DNA from 2 places in the Streptomyces sp. NPDC015661 genome. Region 2 is predicted to be linked to the other one. Evidence: riboswitches for the same ligand, from Rfam matches in the RefSeq annotation. Region 2 holds a riboswitch; the other holds the start of a gene.

The links. A riboswitch is a leader RNA that binds a small molecule or an ion and turns the genes downstream of it on or off. The one in region 2 is predicted to bind ZMP and ZTP.
Region 1: it holds a riboswitch for ZMP and ZTP, as region 2 does, so the genes downstream of both, glyA (serine hydroxymethyltransferase) here and ACF07V_RS05460 (bifunctional 5,10-methylenetetrahydrofolate dehydrogenase/5,10-methenyltetrahydrofolate cyclohydrolase) in region 2, are expected to answer to the same signal.

The regions. Positions count from the first base shown of each region.
Region 1 covers NZ_JBIBST010000001.1:442,822-447,002, reverse strand. The annotation lists gene ACF07V_RS02130 (polysaccharide deacetylase family protein) at 1-425, opposite strand, end outside; gene rocD (ornithine--oxo-acid transaminase) at 517-1,722, opposite strand; ZMP/ZTP riboswitch at 1,915-2,005, shown strand; gene glyA (serine hydroxymethyltransferase) at 2,070-3,338, shown strand; gene ACF07V_RS02115 (hypothetical protein) at 3,335-4,181, opposite strand, start outside.
Region 2 covers NZ_JBIBST010000002.1:200,769-204,949, reverse strand. The annotation lists gene ACF07V_RS05470 (aldehyde dehydrogenase family protein) at 1-525, opposite strand, end outside; gene ACF07V_RS05465 (GAF domain-containing protein) at 568-1,890, opposite strand; ZMP/ZTP riboswitch at 2,025-2,131, shown strand; gene ACF07V_RS05460 (bifunctional 5,10-methylenetetrahydrofolate dehydrogenase/5,10-methenyltetrahydrofolate cyclohydrolase) at 2,160-3,014, shown strand; gene ACF07V_RS05455 (hypothetical protein) at 3,092-3,940, shown strand; gene ACF07V_RS05450 (SWF or SNF family helicase) at 3,921-4,181, opposite strand, start outside.

The sequences.
Region 1 (4,181 bases), on a different contig from region 2:
TCGCCGAACTGCGCGAGGTGCTGGTCGCGGGCCCCGCACACCTCCGCCTTCTGGCCGGCGGCGTCGAGGGTGGTCAGGTCGGGGTGGTTGACGGTGTGGTTCTCGACGCGGGAGCGGCCCTGGTCGAGCAGGGTGTGGAAGTAGCCGGAGTCGTACGAGTAGGCGCCGGGCAGCAGGAAGAGCGAGGCGGGCACCCGTCGGTCGAGCAGCAGCCGCGCGGCGGCGGGGTCGTGGTACCAGCCGTCGTCGATGGTGATGAAGACGACCGGGTCGGTGGTCTCCACGTGGGAGACCACCGGGACGGGCTCGGGCCAGGCCGCCTCCGGGGCGGCGTGCGCGGGTCCGGTGACCGCGCCGAGGAGCGCGAGCGGGACGAGGGCGGCGAGCGCGGCACGCACGGCGTGACGCAGACGGAGTCTCGGCATGGCGGCATCATTGGCCTAGACCAAGTCCGGTGTCAATGAGTCGAGTTGACCGCCCGCGGCCCTTCCTTCACCGCCCTCGAAACGGACTCCGTCAGTCCGACAGAACCCCCCTCAACTGCTCCAGACCCCAGTCCAGATCCTCCTTCGAGATGACCAGCGGCGGAGCGATCCGGATCGTCGAACCGTGCGTGTCCTTCACCAGCACCCCACGCTCCATCAGCCGCTCCGAGATCTGCCGGCCCGTCCCCTTCGTGGGCACGATGTCGACGCCCGCCCACAGCCCGCGCCCGCGCACCGCCTCCACCGCGCCGCCGCCCACGAGCAGCCCCAGCTCCGCGTGGAGATGCTCGCCCAGCTCCGCCGCCCGCTCCTGGAACTCGCCCGTCCGCAGCATCGCGATCACCTCCAGGGCCACCGCGCAGGCCAGCGGGTTCCCGCCGAACGTCGAACCGTGCTCACCCGGCCGGAACACCCCGAGCACCTCGCGGTCGGCCACCACCGCCGACACCGGCACCACTCCGCCGCCCAGCGCCTTCCCCAGGATGTACACGTCCGGCACCACCCCCTCGTGCTCGCACGCGAACGTCCGCCCCGTCCGGCCCAGGCCCGACTGGATCTCGTCCGCCATGAACAGCACGTTCCGCCGGCGGGTCAGCTCCCGCACCCCCGCCAGATAACCGGCCGGCGGGACCAGGACCCCCGCCTCGCCCTGGATCGGTTCGAGCAGCACCGCCACCGTGTTCTCGGTGACCGCCGTCTCCATCGCCGTCAGATCCCCGTACGGCACGATCTCGAACCCCGGCGTGTACGGCCCGAAGTGGTCCCGCGCCTCGTGGTCCGTCGAGAAGCTCACGATCGTCGTCGTCCGGCCGTGGAAGTTGTTCGCCGCCACCACGATCTTCGCGTGCCCGTCCGGCACGCCCTTCACCTCGTACCCCCACTTCCGGGCGGTCTTCACGGCCGTCTCGACCGCCTCCGCCCCCGTGTTCATCGGCAGCACCGCGTCCTTGCCGCACAGCTCCGCCAGCTGCGCGCAGAACTCGGCGAACCGGTCGTGGTGGAAGGCGCGCGACGTCAGCGTCACCCGCTCCAGCTGCGCCTTCGCCGCGTCGATCAGACGCCGGTTGCCGTGCCCGAAGTTGAGCGCCGAGTACCCGGCGAGCATGTCGAGATAGCGACGGCCCTCGACATCGGTCATCCAGGCGCCGTCCGCCGAGGCGACGACGACCGGCAGGGGGTGGTAGTTGTGAGCGCTGTGCGCGTCCGCGGAAGCGATCGCGTCTTCTGTCCTCGACACGGGATCTCCGTTCGTCCTGCGGCTCGGGGGAGGCTCGTCCCCAGGAGGCTGTGGCCCCTTTCTTATCGTCGCTCGGATGCCGGACAGGGAAACCTCGGCGACGGCGCGCCAGCCGAGCGGGTGCCTGGTCGGCCAGGCCGGGCTCGCGGCTCCCTGATCCAGCCCGGCCGACCGGGCACCCGCTACCCTGGAAACACGCACGGCGACTGGCGTACGGGGAAGCGACCCCGGGGGAGCCGTGCGCGCTCCACCACACGAGGTGCCGCTCGCCTGGGCATCACGGGCCCCAGGTCCCGTGCGCACCTCCGCCCCGGGACCGTTCCGCCGAACGCCCGGAGGACACCACCATGACCACCCCGCAGCAGCACCCCGCTCTCGCCGCCGCCGACCCCGAGCTCGCCGCCCTCGTCGGCGCCGAGGAACGGCTCCAGGCCGAGACCCTGCGCCTCATCCCCAGCGAGAACTACGTCTCCGCCGCCGTGCTCGAAGCCTCCGGCACCGTCCTCCAGAACAAGTACAGCGAGGGCTACCCCGGTCGCCGCTACTACGAGGGCCAGCAGAACATCGACCAGGTCGAGACCCTCGCCATCGAGCGCGCCAAGGCCCTCTTCGGCGTCGACCACGCCAACGTCCAGCCCTACTCCGGCTCCCCGGCCAACCTCGCCGTCTACCTCGCCTTCGCGCAGCCCGGCGACACCGTCATGGGCATGGCCCTGCCCATGGGCGGCCACCTCACCCACGGCTGGGGCGTCTCCGCCACCGGCACCTGGTTCCGCGGCGTCCAGTACGGCGTCCGCCAGGACACCGGCCTCATCGACTTCGACCAGGTCCGCGAACTCGCCCTCAAGGAGCGGCCGAAGGTCATCTTCTGCGGCGGCACCGCCCTGCCCCGCACCATCGACTTCGCCGCCTTCGGCGAGATCGCCCGCGAGTCCGGCGCCGTCCTCGTCGCCGACGTCGCCCACATCGCCGGCCTCATCGCGGGCGGTGCCCACCCGTCCCCGGTCGGCCACGTGGACGTCATCTCCACCACCACCCACAAGACCCTCCGCGGCCCCCGCGGCGCCATGCTCATGTCCACCGAGGAGCACGCCAAGGCCCTCGACAAGGCCGTCTTCCCCGGCCTCCAGGGCGGCCCCCACAACCAGACCACCGCCGCCATCGCCGTCGCCCTCCGCGAGGCCTCCCAGCCCTCCTTCCGCGACTACGCCCACGCCGTCGTCGCCAACGCCAAGGCCCTCGCCGAGGCGCTCCTCGCCCGCGGCTTCGACCTGGTCTCCGGCGGCACCGACAACCATCTGATCCTGATCGACCTCACCCCCAAGCAGGTCCCGGGCAAGATCGCCGCGAAGGCCCTCGACCGGGCCGGCATCGTCGTCAACTACAACACCGTCCCCTACGACACGCGGAAGCCCTTCGACCCCTCCGGCATCCGCATCGGCACCCCCTCCCTCACCTCCCGCGGCCTCACCACGGAGCACATGGACCAGGTCGCCGACTGGATCGACCGCGCCGTCACCGCCGCCGGCACCGGCGACGAGGACACCCTCACCGCCGTCCGCGCGGAGGTCGCCGCCCTGATGGCCGCCTTCCCGGCCCCGGGCCTCCCTGTCTAACGACCGGCCCGACCGGGCGCCGTCCCCGCGACGCGCAGGGCCTCCGCCCGGTCCGGTATGCCCTCCAGCCGGAGGATCAGGGCCCCCGCGCTCCCCGTCCACAGGAGCGTGGGGCCCGCCGACCGCACCGCATGGGTCCACACCGAACCGTCCCCCGACTCCAGCGGGAACGTCAGCCGGTGCGGGCGGGCGAACCAGTACGCCGACGTCCCGTCCGGCAGCGTCACCCCCTCCGGCTGCACCGGCACCTGCTTGACGAAGCCAAGCTCGAGCCGGCCCGGGAACTCGTCGAGCCGCACCGTCCGTCCCCCGTTGCGCCAGCACAGGCTGATCACCGCCCGGCCCCGCTCCGCCGCCCCCGTCACCGCGACCGCGTCCGGCGCTCCGAGGGCGCCGGGTATCAGCGGCTCGAAACCCGCCCTGCGCCCGGCCTCCGCCAGGGCCACCGGCTCGGGACACCCCGGCACCGCCCCGCCCGGCGACACCCGCCCGCCCTCGGGGTCGTACCGCACGGAGACCCCGCCGAAGCCGAACCAGTCCGCCACCGCCGCCCGCACGGGAGGTGTCAGCACCAGCACGATCAGCACGCCGGTCAGGCCCGCGACCAGGGCCCGCCACCGCGCCCGCGCCCGGGCCCGCACCCGGCCCCCCGCACGCGCCCACCACGGACGCCGGACCGGCGGCGGCACCCGCTCGGCGAGGAGCTGGGCGAGCACCCGCTCGGCCATCGTCTCGCCGTCCACGTCCGGCACCCGCAACCGCCGCCCCAGCCCCCGCAGCTCGCCCGGCAGCCCCGCCTCACCCGGCCCGTCCGGCACCCGCCCGTCCGGCTCCCGCCCGTCC
Region 2 (4,181 bases):
CTTCCAGACCGCCATGAGGATCGGGAAGTTCCACGGGATGATCTGCGCGACGACGCCCAGCGGCTCGTGGAAGTGGTACGCGACGGTGTCGTCGTCGATCTCGCTCAGCGCGCCCTCCTGGGCCCGCAGCGCCCCCGCGAAGTAGCGGAAGTGGTCGATCGCGAGCGGGATGTCCGCGGCGAGCGTCTCCCGGACCGGCTTGCCGTTGTCCCAGGTCTCGGCGACCGCGAGCGCCTCCAGGTTGCTCTCCATGCGGTCCGCGATCCGCAGCAGGACGGCCGCCCGCTCCGCCGGTGCCGTCCGTCCCCACGCCGGGGCCGCCGCGTGCGCCGCGTCGAGGGCGCGTTCCACGTCCTCGGCGGTGCCGCGCGCGACCTCCGTGAAGGGGCGGCCGTCGACCGGGCTCGGGTTCTCGAAGTAGCGGCCGGCCGCCGGGGCGACGTACTCGCCGCCGATCCAGTGGTCGTAGCGGGCCTGGTACGACATGAGCGCGCCCTCGGTGCCGGGTGCGGCGTAACGGGTCATGGATGGCCTCCCTGGGACGCGCCGGCCGTCCCTGGCCGGCGCTCACGCCCGAGTGTGGAGACCCGTACGTTGCAATCCCGTTGCACCGGCCGACAGTTCCGCCTCCAGAGAGGCGAGACGCGCGCGTACGGGGGGAAGCTGGGCGGCGGGCACCGCCTGGCACAGCGCCCGCCAGACCACCACGTCGTCCTCGCCCCACGCGCTGTACGCCCAGTCGGCGAGCAGCCCCGGATCCCGCCGGTCGACCAGTGCCGCCCGCAGCCGGTCCGCGAGCCGTTCCCGCAGCCGTACGACCCCGGGCGCGGTCGACGCGGGCAGCAGCGGGCCCGCGTAATCCCCGGCCGCGGCCGCGACCGCCCCCGAGGCGAGCCGCCGGTCGACCGTCGCGAAGTCCGCGTCCACCGCCCCGGAGAGCCGGTACGGCCGCGAGCGCAGCGCCTCGGGGCCGAGCAGCGCCCGCAGCCGGGACAGCTCGGCCCGCAGCGTCACCGGGGTCACCGACTCGTCCTCGTACAGGAGGGTGAGGAGCTCGTCTCCGCCCACTCCCTCGGGACGGTGCGCGAGGACCACCAGGATCTCGCTGTGCCGGCGGCTCAGCCGCAGCCGCCGTCCGCCCACCGAGAGCACCGCCTCGTCCCGTCCGAGCGCCGACAGCCTGAGCCGGCCCGGGTCCGGGGCCGGGCCCAGCAGGGCCAGCTGGGACTCCGCCGCCCGCGCCACCGCCTGCACGAAGCCGAGGCTGTGCGGGTGCGCGAGCCGTTCGCCGCCCGTGATGTCGACCGCGCCGAGCACCCGGCCGCTGTACGGGTCGTGCACGGGGGCCGCGGCGCAGGTCCAGGCCCGCACCGGACGCCGGAAGTGCTCGGCGGCGACGACCTGCACCGGACGGTCCACCGCCAGGGCCGTACCCGGCGCGTTCGTCCCGACCGCCGCCTCCGACCAGCGGGCCCCGGCCACGAAGTTCATCCCCCGGGCCTTGCGCAGGGTGCCCCGATGCCCCTCGACCCACAGCATCCGCCCGGCGGCGTCGCAGACCGCGAGGAGATGCTCCCCGTCCGTCGCGTACGCCCCCATCAGCTCCCGGATCACCGGCATCGCCGCGGAGAGGGGATGCGCCTCGCGGTACGCGGCGAGCGCGTCCTCGTCCAGTTCCACCCGCGCCGCCCCGTCCGGGCTCACGTGCGCGCGGAGCGAGCGCCGCCAGGACGCGGCCACCAGCGGGCGGGCCTCGCGGTTGTCCGGGTCGGCCTCCCTGCTCGGGCCGACGTTCCCTTCCGGATCCCCAGCCGGTGCCCGCTCCGTGCCCAAGCGGCTCGCCGGCGCCCTCATGGACGCCTGCTCCCCGGCCACCCACGCATCGCTCAACTCGGCCTCCTCGTCGAGGTCGTCCCGGCCCATCGCGCTCATCGTGGTGCGCCAGGGCGCCGCCGACAAGCCACCTCGCACCACGGCATATGCACCCTGTCCGGGACCGGCCCCCGACCGCTCACGTAGAGTGGGCCCCGGGCCGTGACTGGCGCTTGAGGTGGATCACCACCGGGGAGCGGCCCGGCGGAGCGTCCCCCGTGGCGCGACCGTGCCGATGCCGTGCGCCTGGGCGAACCACCGGTCAGAGACGACGCCCAGGAGTTGCCATGTCCACCAGCACCGCCACCCTCATGGACGGTACGGCCCTCGCCCGCCGCACGGTCGAGGAGACCGCCGCCCGAGCCGCCGAGATCACCCGCCGCACCGGCGTCACCCCCTGCCTCGCGACCGTTCTGGTCGGCGCGGACCCGGCCTCCGTCACGTACGTGAAGATGAAGCAGAACCGCTGCGCGAAGGCCGGAATCCGCTCCAAGCACGTCGAGCTGCCCGCCGGGACGACGACCGAGGCGCTCGTCGCCGCCATCACCGCCCTGTCCGAGGACCCCGAGGTCCACGGCATCCTGCTCCAGCACCCGGTCGGCCCGCACATCGACGAGCGCGCCGCCTTCGAGGCCATCGCCCCCGAGAAGGACGTCGACGGCGTCACCATGGCCTCCTTCGCCGCCATGGGCTTCGGTCTGCCCGGGTTCGTCTCCTGCACCCCCGGCGGCATCATGCGTCTCCTCGACGCGTACGACGTCGAACTCACCGGCAAGCGCGCGGTCGTCGTCGGCCGTAGCGCCATCCTCGGCAAGCCCGCCGGCCTGCTCCTCCTCGGCCGCGACGCCACCGTCACCTACTGCCACTCCCGCACCCAGGACCTCTCCTCGGCCGTCCGCGAGGCCGACATCCTCGTCGCCGCCGTCGGCAAGCCGAACTTCATCAAGGGCGAGGACATCAAGCCGGGCGCCGTCGTCATCGACGCCGGCTACAACCCGGGCAACATCGGCGACGTCGACTTCGCCTCGGCCGCCGAGCGCGCCTCCCTCATCACCCCGGTCCCCGGCGGTGTCGGCCCCATGACCATCGCCGTGCTCCTCGCCCAGACGGTCGAGGGCGCGCAGCGTCAGCTCGGCCTGTAGGCAGCCATGACCGGGCGGCGGCGGTGACGGGGGAGCGGCGCTGGCGTCCGCGCGCCTCCGCACCGCGCCGCCCGGGCGTGTCCGGTCCCACCGGCACGGACGCCTCGACACACCCGACCGCACCGGCCGATCCCCGCGTCACCGGGCCCGGCCTCACCGATCCCCGCGTCACCGGCCCCCGCGTCGTCGAGCGGCTCGTGACCGGTGGCGAGGGCGGATGGTCGACTCGGTTCGTGCGGCCCGGCGCACCCCGGCCGGGACCTGAGGCGCGGCGCGCCCGTTGGTTCGGTGTACCGCTCGTGCCGCTGGTCACGGCCGCCCTGGTGGCCGGCGCCTTCCTGACCGCCCGTGGCGGCGCGGAGGGCGGCGCACTCGCCGACGGCCGACCGGGAGGGGCACCCGCCGGCGCGCCGTCCCCCGCCGTCACCGGTGGTACGGGATTGCCCGCCCCGGCGACCGGAGGTGAAAGGGGCGACACGCCGACCCGTACCGAGCCCGTGGACCGCACACCGGCGGACCCTTCCCGGTCCGCGAGCACCGCCCCCGTGCCCTCGGGGCGCCCGTCGGGCGAACGGCTCCCCGAGCGGCCCGTCTCCTTCGAGGCGCTCCGCGTCGGCGACTGCTTCGACATCGACCGCGACGCGCCGGGCACGGCCCTCCGCCGCGGTTGCGACACGCCGCACCACGCAGAACTCGTCGCCCGGCCCCGCCTGGTCGGCACTTTCGCCACCGACCAGGCCGTACGCGAAGCGGCCACCGCGCTCTGCCGCGAACCGCTCCGCCGCAAAGCCGCCCGGCAGCCGCTCGGCACGCGCTGGACGACCTTCGCCCAGTACCCGTACCTGACGAGTCACCTCCTCGGCGCGGACACCGTCGCCTGCAGCCTGGCTGCCGTCAGCGGCACGCTCAGCCACCGGCTCCAGTAGCGCCGGCGGCGAACGCCGTCGCCAGGGCCGCCGCCGGGTCACGGTCCGGCGGGCCGGCCGGGGACCATCGGGCCCCTGCCTTCAGGTACGGCCACCAGCGCCCGTCCTCGCCGAGCCGCAGCTGCGCCTCCGCGCCCGCGACCGTCCACCGCGCGCCGCCCGCGCGTCGCAGCACCGGCCGTTCGTCGTCCTGCCAGGCCCCGGCGAGCCGGAGCCCGGCCCGGTCGAGCGCCTCCGCGTC